Xanthobacter dioxanivorans: one gene and its partner. The protein of the gene in region 1 interacts with the protein of each later gene in a pairwise test. Links are inferred from orthologs where the notes say so. Each region holds a gene or a part of one and is shown in the gene's direction. Other genes may lie near its edges. The genes, in order: ptsN and trkA.

Region 1 (11,007 bases):
CGCGCATCCAGAATCCGGCCCGAGCCCGTCCGCCCGCATGCCCCGCGCCGCCATCGTCAAGCTCACCCTCACCGGCTTCCGCTCCTACGCGGCGGCGCAGCTGGGCGCGGGCGACGGGCCGGTGGTGCTCACCGGGCCGAACGGGGCCGGCAAGACCAACATCCTCGAAGCCCTCTCCTTCCTCTCCCCCGGCCGCGGGCTCCGGCGTGCCCAGCTCGGCGACGTGGGCCGCCGGGCATCGGACCCCACCGGCGAGACCGGCCCCGGCGCCGCCTGGGCGGTGTCCGCCCTTGTGGACGGCGCCCTGGGCGAGGCGCGGCTGGGCACCGGCTTCGACCCGGCCCAGGATGGCGGGCAGCGGCGCTGCCGCATCGACGGCGAGCCCGTCCCCTCCGCCAATGCCTTCCTCGACCATCTCAAGGTGCTCTGGCTGACGCCGGAGATGGACGGCCTGTTCCTCGGCCCGCCCGGCGACCGCCGGCGCTATCTCGACCGCCTGGTGCTGGCGGTGGACGGCGCCCACGGCACGCGGGTGAACGGGCTCGAACGCGCCTTGCGCTCGCGCAACCGGCTGCTGGAGGAGAACGGCTCCGCCCGCTTCCTCGACGCGGTGGAGCACGAGGTGGCCGAGCTCGCCGTGGCGGTGGCCGCCGCGCGGCTGGAAACCGTGGGGCGGCTCGGCGCCGAGATCGCCGCCCATCGCGACGAGGCCTCCCCCTTTCCCTTCGCCGAGCTGGCCCTGGACGGGGAGGTGGAGCGGCTCATCGCCGCCTGTCCGGCGCTGGAGGTGGAGGACCGCTACCGCGCCGTCCTGCGCGAGGGCCGCCCGCGCGACAAGGCGGCCGGGCGCACGCTGGCGGGGCCGCACCTCACCGACCTCGCGGTGAGCCACGGCGAGAAGCGCCTGCCGGCTGCGCGCTGCTCCACCGGGGAGCAGAAATCCCTGCTCATCGGACTGACCCTGTCCCATGCGCGCCTGGTGGCGGCCATGCAGGGGCTGTCGCCGGTGCTGCTGCTGGACGACGTGGCGGCCTATCTCGACGCGGCGCGCCGGGCCGGCCTGTTCGACGCCCTGCGCCGCCTGGGCGCCCAGGTCTGGATGACCGGGGCCGACCCTTCCGCCTTCGCCGCCCTCGACGGGGCCGAGCGTTTCGACGTGACGCCCGGCCGCGTGGCACGGGCCTGACAGCCGCGCCCGAGACCGCCTCAGCCGCGGCCGACGAGGGGCATCTTGGTGGCCATCACCGTCATGAACTGCACGTTGGCCTCCAGCGGCAGGCTCGCCATGTAGACCACGGCGCTCGCCACATGGGCCACGTCCATCACCGGCTCCACCTTGATGGAGCCGTCCGCCTGCGGCACGCCGGCTTTCATCTTCTGGGCCATGGGCGTGTCGGCATTGCCGATGTCGATCTGGCCGCAGGCGATGTCATGGGCGCGCCCGTCCAGCGAGGTCGACTTGGTGAGGCCGGTCATGGCGTGCTTGGTGGCGGTGTAGGGGGCGGAGAACGGGCGCGGGGCGGTGGCGGAGATGGAGCCGTTGTTGATGATCCGCCCGCCGCGCGGCGTCTGCGCCTTCATCACGCGGAAGGCCTCCTGGGTGCACAGGAAGGGGCCGGTGAGGTTGGTGTCCACCACCTGCTTCCACTGGGCGAAGGTGAGGTCCTCCATGGGCACGGCGGGGGCGCCGGTGCCGGCATTGTTGAACACCAGGTCGAGCCGGCCGAACTTCTCCACCGTCGCGGTGAACAGCGCCCGCACCGAATCGGGATCGGTCACGTCGGTCGGCACGCAGAGGACGTCGCCGCCGGAAATGGCGGCGGCGGTCTCCTCCAGGGCTTCCAGGCGGCGGCCGGCCAGGGCGACGGAGAAGCCGGCGCCGGCCAGCGCCACCGCCACCGCGCGTCCCACCCCCGAGCCGGCGCCGGTGATGATGGCGATCTTCCTGCCCTTGCTGCTCATGCTCGCTCTCCCCGCGTCTTGCCGTGCGTTGCCGGAGCGTTTTAAATCGTTTTGAGCCCGCCCGACAACCGCCGCGGCGCAGCTTTGTCCCCGCGGCCGAGCGCCGGCAGCCGGATGGATCAGTCGGGCGCGCGGGCGGCGAGGGCGTCGAAGTCGATATAGTGGCCGGCGCGGTCGCGCTTGGAGGCCAGATAGCGCACGTTTTCCGCCGTGGGGCGCCCGAGCACCCGCTGCTCGGCCACCACATCGAGCCCCGCCGCCGTCAGCGCGGCGATCTTCTGCGGGTTGTTGGTGAGCACGCGCACGGCGCTCACCCCCAGCTGGCGCAGCATCTCGGCGGCGAAGTCGAAGCGGCGCTGGTCGAGGTCGAAGCCCAGCGCGGCGTCCGCGTCGTAGGTGTCGAGGCCCTGCGCCTGCAGGGCATAGGCGCGCATCTTGTTGGAGATGCCGTTGCCGCGCCCCTCCTGGTCCAGATAGAGCAGGATGCCCCCCTCCCCTTCCGCCATGCCGCGCACGGTGTCGCGCAGCTGGTCGCCGCAGTCGCACTTGAGCGAGCCGAACAGATCGCCGGTGAGGCAGGCCGAATGCAGCCGCACCGCCACCGGGGCGGCAAGGTCCGGCCGGCCCACCACGATGGCCACCTGGTCGCGCAGGCCCTCGCCGCCGCGAAACACCACGAACTCGGTCTCGGGCGCGCCTTCCAGCGGCACCGGCGCGCGACCGACGATGGCCAGGCGCGCCACCTGCGCCGCGCGGTAGGCCATCACCTCCGCGCCGGCGACGCGGACAAGGCCGGCCGCCTGCTCCGGCGGCAGCACCGCCACCACCGCCGCCGGAAGCACCAGGGCGAGGCCCAGAAGCTCCAGCGCCGCGAGGTCGAGCGCGCCGGCGGGCGCCACCGGCGCGTCGAGGCGGGCATCGACCTTCAGGGTCAGGGTGGCGATGCGGGCCGCATCGAGGCGGGGCAGCGCCAGCATTCCGGCCTTCTGGCCCGCCTTCTCCCGCGGCGCGCCGAGCCGCAGCAGGCGGGGGGCGGGCAGGACGAGGCGCGCATCGCAGGCGCCCCCGGCCTCCAGGGCCGCGCCGGCATCGGCGCCGAAGGTCTCCGCCGCCAGGACGATCACCGCCTCGGCCCCGTCCTCGACGCGCACCGCGCGTCCCGCCCGCACTTCCGACAGCGCGCGTTCCACCGCAATACCGCCGGACGCGCCCCCGAGGCCGAGACCATCATTCACGAACGCCATGCCGACCTCTCGAAAATGCGATCCGTCCGATTGGAAGAGACGTAACAAAATGCGGATAAGCTGCGTTCCAATCCCATGAACACCTTACGGCGGACCCCGACCGATGGATGACACGACCGGACGGCCGAAACGGGCTTCGCGCCGGCCCGCCGCCGCAGCCTGCGTTCAGGTGGCGATCCCGGCGGCCGCCCACAAGGCGCCGGACGGCCCGCGCGAACGTGATCGACCCTTCGTCATCGCCCAGCTCGGCCAGTCGTTGGACGGGCGGATCGCCACCACGTCGGGGGAATCCAAATACATCAACGGCGCCCATGCCCTCGACCACCTGCATGCCCTGCGCGCGTCGGTGGATGCGGTGGTGGTGGGGGTCGGCACCATCGCCGCCGACAACCCGCTGCTCACCGTGCGCCGCATCCCCGGCCGCAGCCCGGCGCGGGTGGTCGTGGACCCGTCCGGCCGCGCCGATCCCGCCGCCCTCTGCTTCCGCGCCGACGGCGCCCGCCGCATGGTGGTGCGCCGGGCCGGCCTCGACCGGCCGATGGCGGAGGGGGTGGAGGAGATCGTGCTCGCCGGCGCGGCGGCCTTCGCCCCGGCGGCCATCCTCGCGGCGCTGGCCGAACGGGGCATGGGACGCATCCTGCTGGAAGGCGGGCCGAGCACGCTGCGCGCCTTCCTCGCGGCCGGCGCGATCCATGCCCTTCACGTTTTCGTGTCCCCGGTGATCCTCGGCGCCGGGCGGCTCGGCCTCGAACGCGACGCGTGCGACAGTCTCGCCGATGCCTTGCGCCCGCCCGCCCGCGTGCAGGTCTTTCCGGATGGCGACGTGCTGTTCGAATGCGACCTGTCCCGCGCGGCGGATTGCGGCGGGACGCACGAAGACCGAAGGGAGACCGTGAGCCATGAGCCCGACGAGCAGGCCCCCCGAGGCCGCGATCCTGAAGCCCTACGCGCCGCCGGCTAGGTGGCTGCACTGGATCATGGCGGCGCTGGTGCTCGCGGTGATTCCCGCCGGCTTCGTGATGATGAACATGGCGTCCGGCCCGGCGCAGGACCGCCTGTTCGACCTCCACCGCTCCATCGGCTTCACCATCCTGTGCCTCGCGGTGCTGCGGGTGCTGGTGCGCATCCTCAACCCACCCCCGGACGGCCGGAAGGCATGCACCGGCACATGTGGCTGACGGCGGAAGCCGTGCACTACGCCCTGTATGCGCTGATCTTCGTGATGCCGGTGCTGGGCTGGCTCGCCTCCAACGCCTTCGGCTCGCCGGTCAGCGTGTTCGGATTGTTCACCCTGCCCAACATCGTCGGCAAGGACGACGCCCTGGCCGACCTGTTCGGCAACTGGCACCAGCGCCTCGGCTACCTGATGACGGGACTGCTGGTTCTGCACATCGGCGCCGGCCTGTTCCACGGCGTGATCAAGCGCGACGGGGTGTTCTCGCGCATGTGGCCCGGCCTCTCGCGCTGAGCCCGCCGTCGCCGGCCGGGCGGGCGCGCGCACGCTCCGTGTTTCCGTTGACATGCCGGCGAAGCACTCCTACCACTTGTATGGCCGGCCGGTTTGTAATGCAGAACGGGGTTCCAATCGGCTCCGTTCATAGGGGATCAAATCGCATGGCCCTACGCGTGTCCGGAAAGAATCTCGACGTGGGCGAAGCCCTTCGCCAGCGTCTCATTGAGCGGGTCTCCGAAGTCCTCGCCAAATATTTCGATGGCGGATGGTCGGGACATGTCACCGTCACCCGGGACGGCTCCGGTTACCGCTCGGAATGCATGCTCCATCTCGATTCGGGGGTGAACCTGCAGGCGCACGGCGCCGCGCAGGATGCCAATTCCTGTGCCGATTCGGCGGTGGAGAAGATCGAGAAGCGCCTGAGGCGCTACAAGCAGCGGCTGAAGGATCGCCACGGCCACGGCAATGGCGGCGGCGACTATGAGGGCGACTACGCCGCCCAGAGCTATGTGCTCAGCGCCCCCGAATCGGACGTGGAGGAGGAGCTCGAAGGCTGGAGCCCCACCGTGGTGGCCGAGCAGGTGACGCGCCTGCGCAGCCTGTCCGTGGCCGACGCCGTGGTGGAACTCGACATCACCGGGGCTCCGGTGGTGGTGTTCCGCCATGCGGGGCATGGACGGGTCAGCGTCGTCTATCGCCGCGCCGACGGCCATGTGGGCTGGATCGACCCGGCGACCGAGGAACTCCATTGAGGCGCTCCCTCCCCCGCGGATTTCGGCCGGGCACGGCCTGAAGCCCGCGGTTTGGACCCGGCTCGCGGCCCAAGATGGAGTCGCAGCTTGAGACTTGGGCGCGATCCCTTTAGATGGAGGCGAAATGACGACCTCCGTGAGGGATCGCTCCCCGCGTGTTGAACAGAGACGGATCTGGCTTTGCGGGGGGCCGCGGAGCTGTTCCTCCGCAAAGCATCCGGCTCTTGCGGCCGCCGCTTCTTGAGCAACGGCCGCTCGCCGCAGGGATCCGATCCATGCCTCTCGCCGACCTTCTCGCGCCGAACGCGGTATTCCCGATGCTACGGGCGAGCAGCAAGAAACAGGCCCTTCAGGAACTCGCGCACAATGCGTCGCTGCTGATGGGCCGCGACCAGCGCGAGATCTTCGAGACCCTGCTGCAGCGGGAGCGGCTCGGCTCCACCGGCGTCGGCAACGGCATCGCCATCCCGCACGGCAAGCTGTCGGGCCTCACCAAGCTGTTCGGGCTGTTCGCCCGGCTGGAAAAGCCCATCGACTTCGAGGCGCTGGACGGCGCGCCGGTCGACCTCGTCTTCCTGCTGCTCGCGCCGGAAGCGGCGGGCGCCGACCATCTGAAGGCCCTCGCCCGCGTCGCCCGCATGCTGCGCGACCCCGACGTGGTGGAGAAGCTGCGCGCCACCCGCGACGCGGGCGCCATGCATGCCCTGCTCACCGCCACCTCGGCGTCCAACGCCGCGTGAGGCTGCGGCCCGGTCAGGCCGCATCCCCCGCGCGCGGGGTCAATGCACGCTCACCGTCACCAGCTCGTGCTCCATGGCATTGGCCAGCGCCGCCTCGCGGCTGTCGGTCAGCATGATGGGCGTGCCGTCCGCCGCATGCAGCGTGAACAGCGTCATGCCCGGCGCGATCTGCGGCGCCTGGGGAAACAGCGAGGCCACGTCCTCGGAACGGATGGAGCGCACATAAGCGATCTCTCCGCCGCCAAGCACCGCGAGGGCCTCCTGGCTGATCTCATGTTCGATATCGTGTGTCATCTGCCTTACTCCTCACTCCTGGCAACGTGGCTCGCCTCGCCCTTACGGGCGCGAGACGATGGCGATGCGCTTGGCGTGGCGAGCGGGTTCCGGACGCACCAGGTCCACCGAGAGCAGCCCGTTCTTCAGTTCGGCGCCGAGCACGTTCATGCCCTCCGCCAGAACGAAAGTCCGCTGGAACTGCCGGGCGGCGATGCCCCGATGCAGGAAGACGCGGCCCTGCCCATCCTCGACCTGGCGGCCGCGAATGGTCAGCTCCTTCTCTTCAAGGACGACCTCGAGCTGATCCGCCGTGAACCCCGCCACCGCCAGAGTGATTCTCAGGCGCAGCGGCTCCTCGACGGCCTCGATCCTCTCCACATTGTAGGGAGGATATCCCTCGGCGCTCTTGGCCACCCTGTCGAGTGCCCGCTCGACCTCGTCGAACCCCAGAAGAAAGGGGGACGACAGCGAAGACATCCGCGACATCCGTCAAAGCCCTCGTCAAGCGACTTTGCATTGCCGGGCGCGCACCACTCCGGCCGCGCCCGCCGGGGCCCTTACGGCACCCCGACAGGTACGCATATGGGAAGGTCACCCTTCCCCCGCAAGACGCGGCGCCGACGGCCTCACGCGGCCCGGCGCGGTCCCACCGGCGACACCGGGGCGAAGCTGTCGGCGTCGGCCGCCTCCCATTCCGCCGCATAGGGGGTCTCCTCCGGCCCTTCGAGCAGCACGCCCGCGGCGAGGAAGGGATAGATGCGGTCCAGCGGCTTCACCTCGATGGGGCTGACCCGGTGCCACACGTGGTGGGGCAAGAGCTCGCGCGGATGGGACAGGCCCGCCGCCGCCACCAGGTCCGCCAGCGCCCCGACCGTGTGGTGCTGGAAGGAGGTCACCCGCGCCGCCTTCTCCGGCACCACGAGGCCGCGCTGGAGATGCGGGTCGTTGGTGGTGACGCCGGTGGGACAGGCGCCGGTGTGGCAGCGCATGGACATGACGCAGCCCAGCGAGAACATGAAGGCGCGGGCGGCGTTGCACCAGTCGGCGCCGATGGCCATGTTGGCCGCCATGGAGAAGCCGGAGGTCACCTTGCCCGAGGCGGCAAGCCGCACCTCCGAGCGCAGGCCCGTGCCCACCAGCGCGTTGCGCATGAGGATGAGCCCCTCCCGCAGCGGCATGCCGAGATGGTCGGCCAGCTCGTGCGGGGCGGCGCCGGTGCCGCCCTCGGCCCCGTCCACCACCACGAAATCCGGGCGGATGCCGGTCTTCACCATGGCCTTGGCGAGGGCGAACACCTCGCTGGGGTGGCCGACGCACAGCTTGATGCCCACCGGCTTGCCGCCGGAGAGCGCGCGCAGCCGGGCGACGAACTCCATCATCTGCGCCGGCGTCGAGAAGGCCGAGTGGCGGGACGGCGAGATGCAGTCCTCGCCCATGGGCACGCCGCGCGTCAGCGCGATTTCCGGCGTCACCTTGGCGGCGGGCAGCACGCCGCCGTGGCCGGGCTTGGCGCCCTGCGACAGCTTGATCTCCACCATCTTCACCTGGTCGTCCGCCGCGCGCTCGGCGAAATGCTCGGGCGAGAAGGTTCCGTCGCGGTTGCGGGCGCCGAAATAGCCCGAGCCCAGCTCCCACACGATGTCGCCGCCGTGGATGCGGTGATAGGGCGAGAAGCCGCCCTCGCCGGTGTCGTGGTAGAAGCCGCCGTTGCGCGCGCCGAGATTGAGCGCCTCGATGGCGTTGCGCCCGAGCGAGCCGAAGCTCATGGCGGAGATGTTGAGCACCGAGGCCGAATAGGGCCGCGCGCACTCCGGCCCGCCCACCTCCACGCGGAACGGCTCCTTCGCCACCGGGGCGGGGGCGAGCGAGTGGGTCATCCACTCGTATTCGGCGGCATAGGTGTCGAGCTGGGTGCCGAAGGGCTGGCGGTCTTCCTCGTTCTTGGCGCGCGCATAGACGATGGAACGGTCCTCGCGGTTGAACGGCCGCCCGGACTGGTCGTCCTCCATGAGATATTGCCGCAGATAGGGCCGCAGGGCCTCGAAGATCCAGCGCACCGAGCCGATGACCGGATAGTTGCGCAGCAGCGAATGCTCGGACTGGGTGATGTCGAACACGCCCACCAGAACCAGCGGGAACAGCACGCAGAAGATCGCGAGCCAGACCGGATGCCCGCCGAAGGACAGGACGAGGCTGGCGAGGGTGGCGATGACGAGGGCGATGAAGACGCTGTAGCGCTTGAGCAGCATGCGGGTGGCGGGCGAAAGAAAGGTGCCCCGCGGCGCATCCGTTACGGACGCGCCGATCTTGTTTTCGGGATCGGTGGCGACTGGCATGGTGGAGGGTCCTCCCGCCGCCAAGCTAGAGCACGCGCCCGTCGGATTGCACTGCCATCTGGTCGGATGACGCGGTCTCCTTCCCACTTTTGGCGGGCGAGTCACCGATCAGGTTGATTTCAAGCTGATCGGATCGCGCTCCGGGGAAGTCGGCAGCGAAGGCGACAGGCGCCGGCTCAGGCCGCCACCGGCACGCCGGCGGCGAACTTTTCCGCCAGTGCCCGCAGCAGCGGGATCTGGCCCGGCAGCTCGCTCCAGTAGCGCCGGTGCAGCTCCAGATTCACCACGGCGCCCGGCGCGAACCGGCAGCGGCGGGCCACCTCCTCCCAGTCGATGCTGCCCCAGCCGAGGGGCAGATGCAGGTCGCCCTCGCCGAGGGCGGCGCGCTCTGCGTCGTCGATGGCCCAGCTCTCCAGCGGCCGGCCGAAGCTGTCGTGCACGTGCACGTGGCGGGCATAGGGGGCGAGGGCGGCGATCTCGCCCATGAAGTCGACCCGCGCCTCGGTGGCGCGCAGGAAGGCATGGCTCACATCCAGCGTGGCGCGGACGCTCGGATGGTCCAGCGCGTCGAGCTCCGCCGCGAGGCGCGAGGGCAGCGCGGTCTCGCGCATGGGCTCGAAGCGGAAGATGTTCTCCACGCACAAGGTGACGTCCGCCGCCGCGGCCTTGTCCCCGGCGCGGCCGAGGGCCTCGCGCTGGCGCACATAAGCGAGCTCGACGTCGTCCTCGCCGCGCACGCAGCCGGAATGGATCACCAGGCTGCTGGCCCCGAGGGCGCCGGAAATGGCGATGGAGGCCTCCAGCACCGCCTCGTGCCGCGCGAGGCGCGCCTTGGAGGCCATCAGGTTGATGGCGAGGGGTCCGTGCACCGTGTAGCCGAACGGGCGGTCCCGCGTCGCCCGCACGAGGCGGTCGAGACGGTCGGTCAGGACCCGCCCGTCCACCACCAGCGTCCAGGCGAAGACGGGCAGCTCCACGAATTCGACGCCGAGGCGCTCGGCCTCGTCGAGCTTCGTGTCGATATCGTCGAAATCGGGCGAGGTGGCGCGGATCGAATAGCCGATCCCTCGGATCGGGTCGGCAGGGGTGCGGGCGTCCATGTGCGTGTCCTCCCTCGGATGTGGCTGGTTCGCCATGCGGAGCGCAGGCCATCCCTTGAGCCGAAAACGCCCGAGGCCTGAGGCACGCGGCACACAGGCAAAGACCTGGGGCTAAGCAAAAACTGGTCAGGCAAACCGGAGCAGAAGGCCGCAATCACCCGCACGGGGCCGCGCATTCCGGCGCGGGCCGCCACGAGACTACCCCTGCTCCATGACGATAATACTTCCTTGCTGCGCTGCGGAAAGCACTTTGCGCGGCCGACATCAGAAAGGTAACGGGCGCTTCACTTCAGCGGGGCGGCAGCAAGCCAGGCATCGAGGAAGGCGTCGAGCCAGCGGCAGACGGCGCCGTCGTGGCGGTCGAAGCCGGAAAAATGCGCCTCGGCCGGCTGGGCGCCGGGATGGGTGAGCCGGTGGGCGCCGCGCTCGGTCCAGGCGGCCATCATCTCACGCGTCACCTCGGGGTGGAACTGCAGGCCGTATCCGTTCATGCCGTAGCGGAAGGCCTGGTGGGGAAAGGTCCGGCCGGTGGCCAGAAGCTCCGCCCCCTCGGGCAGGTCGAAGCCTTCCGAATGCCAGTGGTAGACATGGTCGGGCCAGGGCAGGAGGGCCGCCCCGGCGGGGGTCGCCTCCAGCGGATAATAGCCGATCTCGCAGACGCCCTCCCGGTGGCCGTCGACCCGTGCCCCCAGGGCCCGCGCCATCAGCTGCGCCCCGAGGCAGACGCCCAGCGTCGGCACGCTCCGCGCGAGGGCGCGCTCCAGCAGCACGGTCTCCTCGCGCAGGAAGGGGTGGGGATCGTTGGCGCTCATGGGGCCGCCGAACACCACCACGCCGCAGTGCCCGTCGAGCGTCTGCGGCAAGTCCTCGCCCAGCGCCGGCCGGCGGACGTCGAGCCCGTAGCCCCGCCGCTGCAGCCGCGCGCCGATGCGGCCGGGGGTGGAGCGGGCCTGGTGGAGGACGACCAGCACGGTTCCCACCGGCGCCGTACCCGCCGAAACGCCCGGCCCCTGCGCCGCCTCGTCGCTGCCGCGGGGGCTCCCCGCGCTGTCCGGCCTACTCCTGTTGCTCACCGCCTGATTCCGTCTCCTCCCGCACCTCGCGCCGGATGCGGATACGGTCGCGCGAGCCCACGTTGAGCAGC
Region 2 (11,109 bases), 2.7 Mb from region 1 along the record:
CGCGGCTCCATGTGCGGATCATCGCCCTGTTCGCCGGCGTGGCGGTGGTGCCGGCCATCGTGGTGGCCGTGGTGGCGAGCCTGACGCTGGACCGCAGCCTCGATCGCTATTTCTCCACCCGGACCCAGGAGATCGTCGGTTCCGCCGCCTCGGTGGCGCAGACCTATGTGCGCGAGCACGCGCTCTCCATTCGCGGCGACGCGCTGGCCATGGCCAACGACCTGTCGCGCATGCGGTCGACCTACGACAGCGACATCGAGAAGTTCCGCCAGGTGCTCACGGCGCAGGCGGCGCTGCGCAACGTGCCGGGGGCGCAGCTCATCCACAAGGACCTTTCGGTGGTGGATCGGGCCAACCTTCGCATGGACCGCGAGTTCACCGTTCCCCCGGACATCGCCATCAACGAGGCGAGCGCCGAGCAGCCCATCATCTACCTGCCGTCGGATGCCGATTTCGTCGGCGCCGTGGTGCCGCTCACCGGCTTCGACAACCTTTACCTCTATGTGGCCCGGCCCATCGATCCGCGGGTCATCGGCTACCTGAAGGTGACGCGCGAGACGCTCGCCGACTACCGGGCGCTGGAGGAGCGGCGGTTCAATGTGCAGGTCGCCTTCGCGCTCATGTATTCCATCGTCACGCTCATCGTCCTGCTTTCGGCGGTGTGGCTGGGCATCAACTTCTCCAAGTGGCTGGTTGCTCCCATCCGCCGTCTCATGTGGGCGGCAGGCCGGGTGGCGGCGGGCAATCTCGACGTGCAGGTGCCGGTCAACAAGGCGGAGGGCGACCTCGCGACCCTCGGCGAGACCTTCAACAAGATGACGGTGGAGCTGAAGACCCAGCGCAACGCCCTGGTCACCGCCCGCGACCAGATCGACAGCCGCCGCCGCTTCACCGAGGCGGTGCTCTCCGGCGTCGGCGCCGGGGTGATCGGCATCGATTCGAAGGCGCGCGTCACCATCCTCAACCGTTCCGCCGAGAAGCTGCTCGGTCTGTCGGAGGCCGAGGCGCTGGGGCAACCCCTCGCCGAGGTGGTGCCGGAGACGGGGCCCCTCGTCGAAGAGGCGAAGGGCGCGGGCGAGCGCATCATCCAGGGCAACATCACCATCCAGCGCGAGGGGCGAGAGCGCATCTTCGCCATGCGGGTCACCACCGAGCAGTCGGTGGCCGACGACCACGGCTGGGTGGTGACCCTCGACGACATCACCGCCCTCATCTCCGCCCAGCGCACCTCCGCCTGGGCGGACGTGGCCCGGCGCATCGCGCACGAGATCAAGAACCCGCTGACCCCGATCCAGCTTTCGGCCGAGCGGCTCAAGCGCAAGTACGGGCGCCACATCACCCAGGACCGCGACGTGTTCGACCAGTGCACCGACACCATCATCCGCCAGGTGGGCGACATCGGCCGGATGGTGGATGAATTCTCCTCCTTCGCCCGCATGCCGAAACCCGTGGTGGACGCGCAGGACCTGGCGGAAACCGTTCGCCAGGGCGTGTTCCTGATGCGCGTCGGCCATCCCGAGGTGACTTTCGAGGCGGAACTGCCGGCTTCCCTGCCGGCGCGCTTCGACCGGCGGCTCATCTCCCAGGCCCTCACCAACATCCTCAAGAACGCCGCCGAAGCCATCGAGGGCGTGCCGGAGGCGGAGCGCGGCAAGGGACGCATCCGCGTGAAGGTGGATCGCTTCGGGGAGGACCTCGTCATTGATGTGATCGACAACGGTGCCGGCCTGCCGAAGGACAAGCGCAGCCGGCTTCTGGAGCCGTACGTGACCACCCGCGAAAAGGGCACGGGCCTCGGCCTCGCAATTGTCGGGAAGATCATGGAGGAGCACGGCGGCTCCATCGAACTCAACGATTCGCCCGAAGGCCGAGGGGCCTGGATTCGCCTGCGGATGCGGGCGGACGGGCTACCACCGGCCGGCGCGGGCGGGGCGCAACCGGTCCCTGAGACAGGGAGAGCCTGACAATGGCCATGGATATCCTCATCGTCGACGATGAGGCCGACATCTGCGAACTGGTCGCCGGCATCCTGGAGGACGAGGGCTATTCCGCCCGCACCGCCCGGGACGCCGACAGCGCCCTCGCATCGCTGGCGGCACGCCGTCCCAACCTCGTGTTCCTCGACATCTGGCTCCAGGGCAGCCGCCTCGACGGGCTGGAGTTGCTCAACGAGATCAAGGCGCAGCATCCGGACGTGCCGGTGGTGATGATTTCCGGCCACGGCAACATCGAGACCGCGGTGGCGGCCATCAAGCGCGGCGCCTACGACTTCATCGAGAAGCCGTTCAACGCCGATCGCCTCATCATGGTCGCCGAGCGGGCCCTGGAGACCCTGCGCCTCAAGCGCGAGCTCAAGGAACTGAAGCAGCTGGCCCCGCACGGGCACGTCCTGGTGGGCCGCTCAAGCTCGATCCAGCAGTTGAAGGCGACCATCGAGCGCGTCGGGCCCACCAACAGCCGCATCCTCATCGTCGGCCCATCGGGGTCGGGCAAGGAACTCACCGCACGCCTCATCCATGTGGCGTCGGGACGGGCGCAGGGGCCGTTCGTGGTGCTCAACTCCGCCGCCATCATCCCGGAGCGGCTCGAATTCGAGCTGTTCGGCATCGCGGAGGGGGAAGGTCGCGAGCCCAAGCGCGGCGCCCTCGACGATGCGCACGGCGGCACGCTGTTCCTGGACGAGATCGCCGACATGCCGCGCGAGACGCAGAACCGCGTGCTGCGCGTGCTGGTGGAGCAGACCTTCACCCGCATCGGTTCCAACGACAAGGTGAGCGTGGACGTGCGCATCATCTCGTCCACCGGGCGGAACCTGGAGGATGAGATCGCCAAGGGCCGTTTCCGCGAGGACCTCTACCACCGGCTCTCCGTGGTCCCGATCCGCGTGCCGCCCCTGGCGGAGCGGCGCGACGACATTCCCGATCTCGTCGAATTCTTCGTCGACACCATCTCGCAGACCACCGGCCTGCCGCGCCGGCCCATCGGCGAGGACGCCATGGCGGTGCTGCAGTCCCACGACTGGCCGGGCAACGTGCGCCAGTTGCGCAACAACGTCGAACGCCTGCTCATCCTCGCCGGCGGCGATCCGGAGGCGACCATCACCGCCGCCATGCTGCCCCCCGACGTGGGCGCGCTGGTGCCCACGCTCCCCAATGGCAATGGCGGCGAGCATCTCATGGGACTTCCGCTGCGGGAGGCGCGGGAGGTGTTCGAGCGCGAGTATCTCGCGGCGCAGATCAACCGCTTCGGCGGCAATATCTCGCGCACGGCGGAATTCGTGGGGATGGAGCGCTCCGCGCTTCACCGAAAGCTAAAGGCTCTCGGGGTAGGCTGACACGCCGGTTGACGGAGTGCCCAAAAAGGGGGCTGCATCGAGGCGTGGGGATTTCGGCGCGTAGGGTCGTCTGGGGCGTAGGGACGTGGGTCGGCGAGGCAGCCGGACCGGGGCGTCCGGGGGAGGGTGCATGAAGGTCGTGATCTGCGGCGCGGGCCAGGTGGGGTTCGGCATTGCCGAGCGCCTCGCCGTTGAGCAGAACGACGTGTCCATCATCGATACGAACGCACGTCGCATCCAGGCTGTCACCGAACAGCTCGACGTGCGTGGCGTGGTGGGGCAGGGGTCCCATCCGGACGTGCTGGCCCGCGCCGGCATCGAGCAGGCGGACATGCTCATCGCCGTGACCTTGCACGACGAGGTGAACATGGTGGCCTGCCAGGTCGGCCACGCCTTGTTCAACGTGCCGACCAAGGTGGCCCGCATCCGCGCCCAGACCTACCTGGCCCCGGAATGGCGCGACCTGTTCTCGCGCGACCAGCTGCCCATCGACGTGGTGATCTCGCCGGAGGTGGAGGTGGGCGAGATGGTCCTGCGCCGCCTCTCGCTGCCCGGCGCCACCGACACCGTAAGCTTCGCCGATGGCGCGGTGGTGGTGGTGGGCGTCGCCTGCGGCGAGGACTGTCCCGTGGTGGACACGCCGCTGAGCCAGCTCACCCAGCTTTTCCCGGACATGCCGGCCACCATCGTGGCGGTGAGCCGCAACGGACGCACCCTGGTTCCCCGCTCCAACGACCAGCTGGCGGTGGGCGATATCGTTTATTTCGTCGCTCAGGCCGATCAGGTGCAGCGCGGCCTTTCCCTGTTCGGCCACGACGAGGTGCCCGGCCAGCGCATCGTCATCGCCGGCGGCGGGAATATCGGCTACTACGTCGCCAGCGAGCTGGAAAAGCGCAACGCCGCCGCGCGGATCAAGCTCATCGAATCCTCCCGCGAGCGGGCGCAGACCATCGCGGAAGTGCTGTCGCGCACGGTGGTGCTGAACGGCGACACGCTCGATCGCGGCATCCTCGACGAGGCCGGCGTGGGCGAGGCGGACACCATGATCGCCCTCACCAACGACGATCGCATCAACATCCTCTCCTGCCAGCTCGCCAAGCAGATCGGGGCGAAGCGGATCCTCGCCCTGCTCAACGAGCAGGGCTACGCCACCTTCGCCAGGGGCCTCGGCATCGATGCCCATGTCAACCCGCGCCAGATCACCGTTTCCAAGGTGCTCCAGCACGTGCGCCGCGGGCGCATCCGCGGCGTGCACGCCTTGCTCGATGGCACCGGCGAGATGATCGAGGCGGAAGCGCTCGAAACCTCCCCCCTGGTGGGCAAGCCCTTGCGCGACCTCGACCTTCTGGAGGGCCTGCGCATCGGCGCCATCGTGCGCGGTGGGCAGGTGCTGCTGCCGCGCGGCGATACCGTCGTACGGGCGCACGACCGGGTGGTTCTGTTCGCCCTCGCCGACCGCATCAAGCGCGTGGAACAGCTGTTCCGCGTCGCGCTCGAATTCTTCTGATCCGCGGCCGCCGGAATGATCAACGCCGCGCATCCGCTCGCTGCCGCCCTCGCCGGGATGGGTGCGCTGGCCCTTGTGCCGGCGGCGGTCGCGGCGCGCACGGGGAGCGGGCATGCGCCCATCTTCCTGGCCACCTTCGCCTTCGCCTTCTTCGTCGCCGGCCTCTTGCGCTTCACCATGCAGGATCGGCCGGTGCGCCTGACCCGGACCGGCGGCGTCGCCCTTGTCGCCGCCATCTGGCTGCTGGTGCCGCTCGCCGCCACCCCCTCCATCGCCATCGCGGCTGGCCTGCCGCCGCTTGCGGCGTGGTTCGAGGCGGTCTCGGCCTTTACCGCCACCGGCCTCACGGCGCTGAAGCAGGGGCCGGCGAGCCTGTTCGTCTGGTTTGGCCTGCTGCAATGGGCCGGCGGGCTCTTCACCGTGGTCTCGGCAGTGGCGGTGCTCGCGCCCGCCGGCCTTGGCGGCCTGCCCGACCGGACACCCCGCGGCGGCGCGGCGCTGGACGTGGTGGACCTGGTTGCGGTGCTGCGCGAGACCGCCCCTGCTTATGTCGCGGCGACCGGGCTCATCGTCGTGCTGCTCCTGATGGGGGGCGAGAGCTTCTACGTGGCCTTCACCCTGGCGACGGCGGTGGTGTCGGCCGGCGCACACCTGCCGCCCGAGGCGCAGCTCGCCCTCACCTTGGATGAGAGCCCGAAATGGCTGCTGCTACCGTTCCTGCTCTGGAGCGCCACCAGCGTGCGCTGGCATCGCGCGCTCCTCACCCGACGGGTCAACGCGGCGCCGGAGCAGGTGGAGAGCCTCGTCATCATCGGCTGGTGGGCGGTCCTGGGCGTCGTCGTCGGTGCCATCCTCTACCGCACGGCGGACGCGCCGTCCCTGGAGGCGCTGCGCGACGGACTGTTCTCCGCCGCCTCGCTGATATCCACCAGCGGCATCGGCCCGCGCGACGGCAGCTATGAAAGCCTGCCCGCCGGGCTCGTGATCCTGGTGGTCCTGCTCGGAGGCGGGGCGCTCTCGGTGGCGGGCGGGCTCAAGATGATGCGCCTGCGCGCCATCCTGCTGCGGACGCGCGGCGACCTGATGCGCCTCGTCTATCCCCACCTCGTGCAGCCGGCGGCGCTGGAAGGCGGCGTGGGCTCGGTCATGCGCGGCATCTGGGCCGGCGCGGCGAGCCTCGCCTTCCTGTTCGGCGTGTGCGCCATCGCCCTCAGCCCCGGCTTGCCGAGCTTCCAGGCGGCGTTGGCCGCCGCCGCGGCGGTCGTCACCAATACCGGGCCGGTCTACGACGCCGCAGGCCTCGGCTGGCCGGCCATCTCCTCCCTGCCGGTGGGGTCCGTCCTGGTGGCGGTGCTGGGCATGGTGGCGGGGCGGCTGGAAATCATCGGGCTCTTCGTGGTCCTCCATCTCGCCGTCTGGCGCACCTGACCGAAGCAGGGATTCATGTCGCGCATCGCCTATGTCAACGGACGCTATTTGCCTCACCGCCACGCCAGTGTGCACGTGGAGGATCGCGGCTATCAGTTCGCCGATGGCGTCTACGAGGTCTGCGAGGTCCTCGGCGGCCGGCTCGTGGATGAAAGGCGCCATCTGGAGCGGCTCGACCGCTCGCTCCGGGAACTGGCGATTCCCACCCCCATGACCCACGCCGCCCTCTCCGCCGTGCTGCACGAGGTGGTGCGCCGCAACAGCGTCACCGACGGCATGGTCTATCTCCAGGTGACCCGGGGCGTGGCGCGGCGCGACCACCCCTTTCCACCGCCCGGCACGGCCCCTTCGGTTGTGGTCACCGCCCGCCGCACCGATCGCGCGGCGCAGGATGCCACCGCGGCCAAGGGCGTGGCGGTGATCACCGTGCCCGAGAACCGCTGGCCCCGGGTGGACATCAAGTCCACCTCGCTCCTTCCCAACGTGCTGGCCAAGCAGCAGGCCAAGGAGGCGGGGGCACGCGAGGCCTGGTTCGTCGCCCCCGACGGCACGGTGACCGAGGGCGCCTCCACCAATGCGTGGATCGTCACCCCGGACCGACGCATCCTCACCCGCCCCGCGGAGGGCGGGATTCTGCGCGGAATCACCCGCACGGTGGTGCTGGAGGTGGCGAAGGCGCTGGGCTACCAGCTGGAAGAGCGGGCCTTCACGGTGGCCGAGGCGCACGCCGCGTCCGAAGCCTTCATCACCGCCGCGACCACGGTTGTGATGCCGGTGGTCCGGCTCGACGGCGTGCTGGTGGGGCAGGGCGTGCCGGGGCCGATCGCCACCACCTTGCGCTTGAAATTCCACGACTTTTCGGAAGTGAGCTGAGCCTGTCCAAGGCCACGCCTATGTTGCGGGGCAAAATATTATTGCGCCGCGACGGGGCTGTGCCATTCTAGCGTCCCCAACTCCCACTGCGGAGGCACAGTCGTTGCGTGTGTCCGCCGTGGGCTTAACGCCGAAAGAAACGGATACGAAAATGGCGGCGGAACGGACACAAAATCTCCAAGACACTTTCCTCAACCACGTCCGCAAGAACAAGACACCTCTCACGATATTCCTGGTAAACGGGGTGAAATTGCAGGGCGTCGTCACTTGGTTCGATAATTTCTGCGTGCTGCTGCGCCGCGACGGACATTCCCAGCTGGTTTACAAGCACGCCATTTCCACCATCATGCCGGGACATCCGGTGCAATTGTTCGATCCCACCGATGATGCGGGAGAAAAGGCATAAGCAGCGTGGAGCGCGGATCCGCCAAGGGGGCCAGATCGCAAGGCGAGGGGGCTGCCAGCAAGCCGGAACGGGACACGGGTCCATCCGGCGGGCGGGAGAAGGAGGGCCGCGGCGGCATCGACCGCCGCGCGCCGCCGACGCGATGCGCGGTGATCACCCCAATTCTATCGAAGCGTGCCACCCGCGGCGTCCCTGAGCGCCGTGGCCCGGACGCGCGCCTTGAGGAAGCGGTGGGCCTTGCCGCCGCCATCGACCTCCAGGTGGTCTATTCGGGCATCGTGCCTTTGTCGGAGATCCGCCCGGCCACCTACCTCGGCACCGGCAAGGTGGAAGAACTGGCCGGCATCGTGAAAGCCGAGGAGGTCGACCTCGTCTTCTTTGACGCGGCGCTCTCCCCGGTGCAGCAGCGAAACCTGGAAAAAGCATGGTCCGCCAAGGTGGTGGACCGCACCGCTCTGATTCTGGAGATCTTTGGCACGCGCGCCCGCACCAAGGAAGGCGCGCTGCAGGTGGAGCTCGCCCATCTCAACTACCAGCGCTCCCGCCTGGTGCGGTCCTGGACCCACCTTGAACGCCAGCGCGGCGGCTTCGGCTTCCTCGGCGGCCCGGGCGAGACCCAGATCGAGGCGGATCGCCGGCTCATCGGCGAGCGCATCGTGCGCATCGAGAAGGAACTGGAGCAGGTCAAGCGCACCCGCGGCCTGCACCGCAAGAGCCGGAAAAAGGTGCCGTACCCGGTGGTTGCCCTCGTGGGCTACACCAATGCCGGAAAGTCCACCCTCTTCAACCGGCTGACGCGGGCCGAGGTGATGGCGAAGGACCTGCTCTTCGCCACCCTCGATCCCACCCTGCGCGCCGTCGCCCTGCCCCACGGCACCCGCATCATCCTGTCCGACACGGTGGGCTTCATCTCCGAGCTGCCGACTCAGCTCGTCGCCGCCTTCCGGGCGACGCTGGAGGAGGTGCTGGAGGCGGACGTGATCCTGCACGTGCGCGACATCTCCCATCCCGACACCGACGCCCAGGGGGCGGACGTGGACGACGTGCTCACCGACCTCGGCGTCGATCCGCAGCCAGGCGGGCGGGTGATCGAGGTGTGGAACAAGATCGACCGCCTCTCGCCCGAGGCGCGCGAGCAAACGCAGAACCGGGCCAGTCGCGCCGACGTGGGCGACGGCCCCGTCCCCGTCTCGGCCCTGACCGGGGAGGGGACCGACAACCTTCTGGCCCTGGTGGAGCGGCGCATCACCGCCGACCGGGTGACGGTGGCGGTGACACTCCCGCCTGAGGACGGGGAGGGGCTCGGCTGGCTCTATCGCCACGGGGAGGTGCTGGAGCGCTCCATCGGCGACGACGGGCAGGTGCATGTGGCCCTGCGCATTCCGCCGGATCGGGCGGGTCTCATCGCCCGGCGCTTCGGAGCCCGCCGCGTCCATCCCATGTAGGGTGCGAAAGGCAGGTCGTGAAAAGCCGGGGGCGAGCGCTTCACGCGCCGCCTCCGCAGCTTCCCGCAAGTATCGATCGCCGATATGATTCCCTGTAAGGGTGCGGGCGATTCGGCGGACGAGGCGGAACACAGGTGGGCGACGCGCGCGAGACGGAGAAAGCTCCGGACGCCTTCCGGACCATCAGCGAGGTCGCGGACGACCTTGACCTGCCCCAGCACGTGCTGCGTTTCTGGGAGACGCGCTTCCCCCAGATCAAGCCGGTCAAGCGCGCTGGAGGGCGTCGCTTCTATCGCCCGGAGGACGTGGACCTCCTGCGCGGCATTCGCCATCTGCTCTACACCGACGGCTATACCATCAAGGGCGCCCAGCGCATCCTGAAGGATCAGGGCGTCCGCTTCGTGCAGGATCTCGGCATCGAACGCGAGGTCGCGGTGATGCGGACTGCCCGGATGCCGCGCGACGCCGCGTCCGAGGGCGTCACCTTCGGCGGACTGCTGGGCCTGTTGCCGCGGCGCCGGCCCAAGGGCAATGGCGGGCGGGACGACGCGGCCCTGCCCGATCTGCCCCCCATGGCGGAACTGCCTCTGCCCTTCCCCGACCGGGACGCCGATCGCGATCTCGACGTGGAAGCCCCCGTGCCGCCCATCGCTTTGCGGCCGGCCGCCTCCGATCGTCCCCGGCGCCCGTCCGCCGGCGAACGGATCGAGCCGCCGGTGGAACGGCGCGAGCCACCGCGCCGCGAGACCGAGGAACGGCGCGAGCCCCGGATGGAGGCGCGCGCCCCTCTGGAAGAAGAGTGGCGCGCCTCGGCCGACATCACGCGCCAGGACCCGTCCTTCGAGGCTGCGCCCGCCCGCGACCCGCACCGGCCGTCCCTCGGCCCTGCAATGGCCCAACCCCGTCGCACCCAACAGCGCCCTGCCGGGGAGGCGGAGCGGCGCATCGAGCCGGCCTTTGCCCCCCAGCGGCCGACACGCGGGCCCGCGGCCCGAATTGCCGCAGGCGACGAGCGCCGGCCCCATTCGCCCGAGCTGGACGATCCGCTGCTGCCCTTTCTCGACGACGATCCGCAGGCGCCACCGAGCCTGTCCGAACCCATCGAAGCACGCATCCGCCGCCTGAAGGCGCAGGATCGCGCCAGCCGCAGGGCCTTCGAGGAGGACGACTGGTCGCACGAGCCGGATGCGCCGCACCCCGGCGGCCGCGAGCCGGAAGCGCGACAGCCGGATGTCCGGCCGGAACCGCCCATGCGCCATGCCGCTGCGCGGCCCGATCCGGGCCCGCCGGAGGAGTATATTCCCGCCCGCGCCCGCCGGCCGGCACCGCCACGCGCGGCGGTTCAACCGCAGGAAGAGGACGATTTCGACGACATGCGTCCCGCCCGCGAAGCGGGAGCGGAGCGGTCAACGCGCCCCCGCTTGCGCGAGGAAGACACGCGCCGGCGCCAGATGCAGGACGGTGACTGGCGGCAGGCCGACTGGGTCGAGGAGGCCGGGGACAATGTGCGGTCCGGGGACACGGGCCGCACCGCCGAGCGCGCGGGCAGGGCGGCCCCGGGGGCGGCGGTTCATCCGGCCAGCGATCTATTCGCCGATGATCGGTTCGCTGCCGATCGGTTCACCCAGAATGGGCCGATCGAAGATCGCTTCGGCCTGGATCGCGCCGGTCCCGTCGACGAGGACGTCTTTCCGGAGAACAGAAGCATGGACCAAGACCGGCGCAGGCCGCCCGCCGCGCCCCTGCCGACGGGTCGGCGCGATGCGATAACGCCGGCGGACGCACGCCCCATGCGGCGCGACGCCGAGCCCCCTGCGTTTCGACAGGACGGACGCAGGGATGCCCTGGACGACGGCCGCACCGGCGCCTGGAACGCGGCGTGGAGCGACGCCTGGGGCGATGCCCCGCCGCAGACCCTGCCGCGCGCGACTCGGGTCGGCCCACTCATCGGCCCTATCGACGAGGAAGAGCCGCCCCACCTGCTGCCGCGCCATCCGCAGCCCGGGCCTGCGCCCGGCATCAATCAGCGGGTCGATGTGGAAGCCAGCAGCGCGCCATGGTCACGCCCCGAGCCTTCCATGATCGGGCCGGCGGCGGCGCGACCGGGCGCGCCTTT

What was found.
Region 2: the proteins of ptsN (region 1) and trkA interact in binary tests that used the Escherichia coli proteins (3 or more experiments, as listed by UniProt). The link is inferred for Xanthobacter dioxanivorans from one-to-one orthologs.

Annotation. Positions count from the first base shown.
Region 1 is NZ_CP063362.1:1,741,862-1,752,868, reverse strand. What follows is about bases 4,710-7,418. They hold ptsN (PTS IIA-like nitrogen regulatory protein PtsN), read left to right. Parts: upstream 4,710-5,686; coding sequence 5,687-6,151; downstream 6,152-7,418. Other genes in these bases: EZH22_RS08235 (FMN-binding glutamate synthase family protein), read right to left, coding at 7,054-7,418; EZH22_RS08240 (Hsp20 family protein), read right to left, coding at 6,488-6,913; EZH22_RS08245 (BQ00720 family protein), read right to left, coding at 6,191-6,445; hpf (ribosome hibernation-promoting factor, HPF/YfiA family), read left to right, coding at 4,821-5,411. Outside these bases: DNA replication/repair protein RecF, read left to right, coding at 38-1,186; EZH22_RS08280 (SDR family oxidoreductase), read right to left, coding at 1,207-1,962; GTP cyclohydrolase II RibA, read right to left, coding at 2,082-3,206; EZH22_RS08270 (RibD family protein), read left to right, coding at 3,310-4,167; more of EZH22_RS08235, read right to left, coding at 7,419-8,763; EZH22_RS08230 (sugar phosphate isomerase/epimerase family protein), read right to left, coding at 8,940-9,863; EZH22_RS08225 (glutamine amidotransferase), read right to left, coding at 10,148-10,843; EZH22_RS08220 (tellurite resistance TerB family protein), read right to left, coding at 10,920-11,007. UniProt on the Escherichia coli protein: Seems to have a role in regulating nitrogen assimilation.
Region 2 is NZ_CP063362.1:4,440,514-4,451,622, reverse strand. Bases 2,842-5,652 are described here. They hold trkA (Trk system potassium transporter TrkA), read left to right. Parts: upstream 2,842-3,464; coding sequence 3,465-4,841; downstream 4,842-5,652. Other genes in these bases: EZH22_RS20735 (TrkH family potassium uptake protein), read left to right, coding at 4,857-5,652; ntrX (nitrogen assimilation response regulator NtrX), read left to right, coding at 2,842-3,334. Also shown: EZH22_RS20750 (sensor histidine kinase NtrY-like), read left to right, coding at 1-1,964; more of ntrX, read left to right, coding at 1,967-2,841; more of EZH22_RS20735, read left to right, coding at 5,653-6,269; EZH22_RS20730 (D-amino-acid transaminase), read left to right, coding at 6,285-7,142; RNA chaperone Hfq, read left to right, coding at 7,294-7,548; GTPase HflX, read left to right, coding at 7,665-8,993. UniProt on the Escherichia coli protein: Part of the constitutive potassium transport systems TrkG and TrkH. May regulate the transport activity of TrkG and TrkH systems. Binds to NAD(+) and NADH.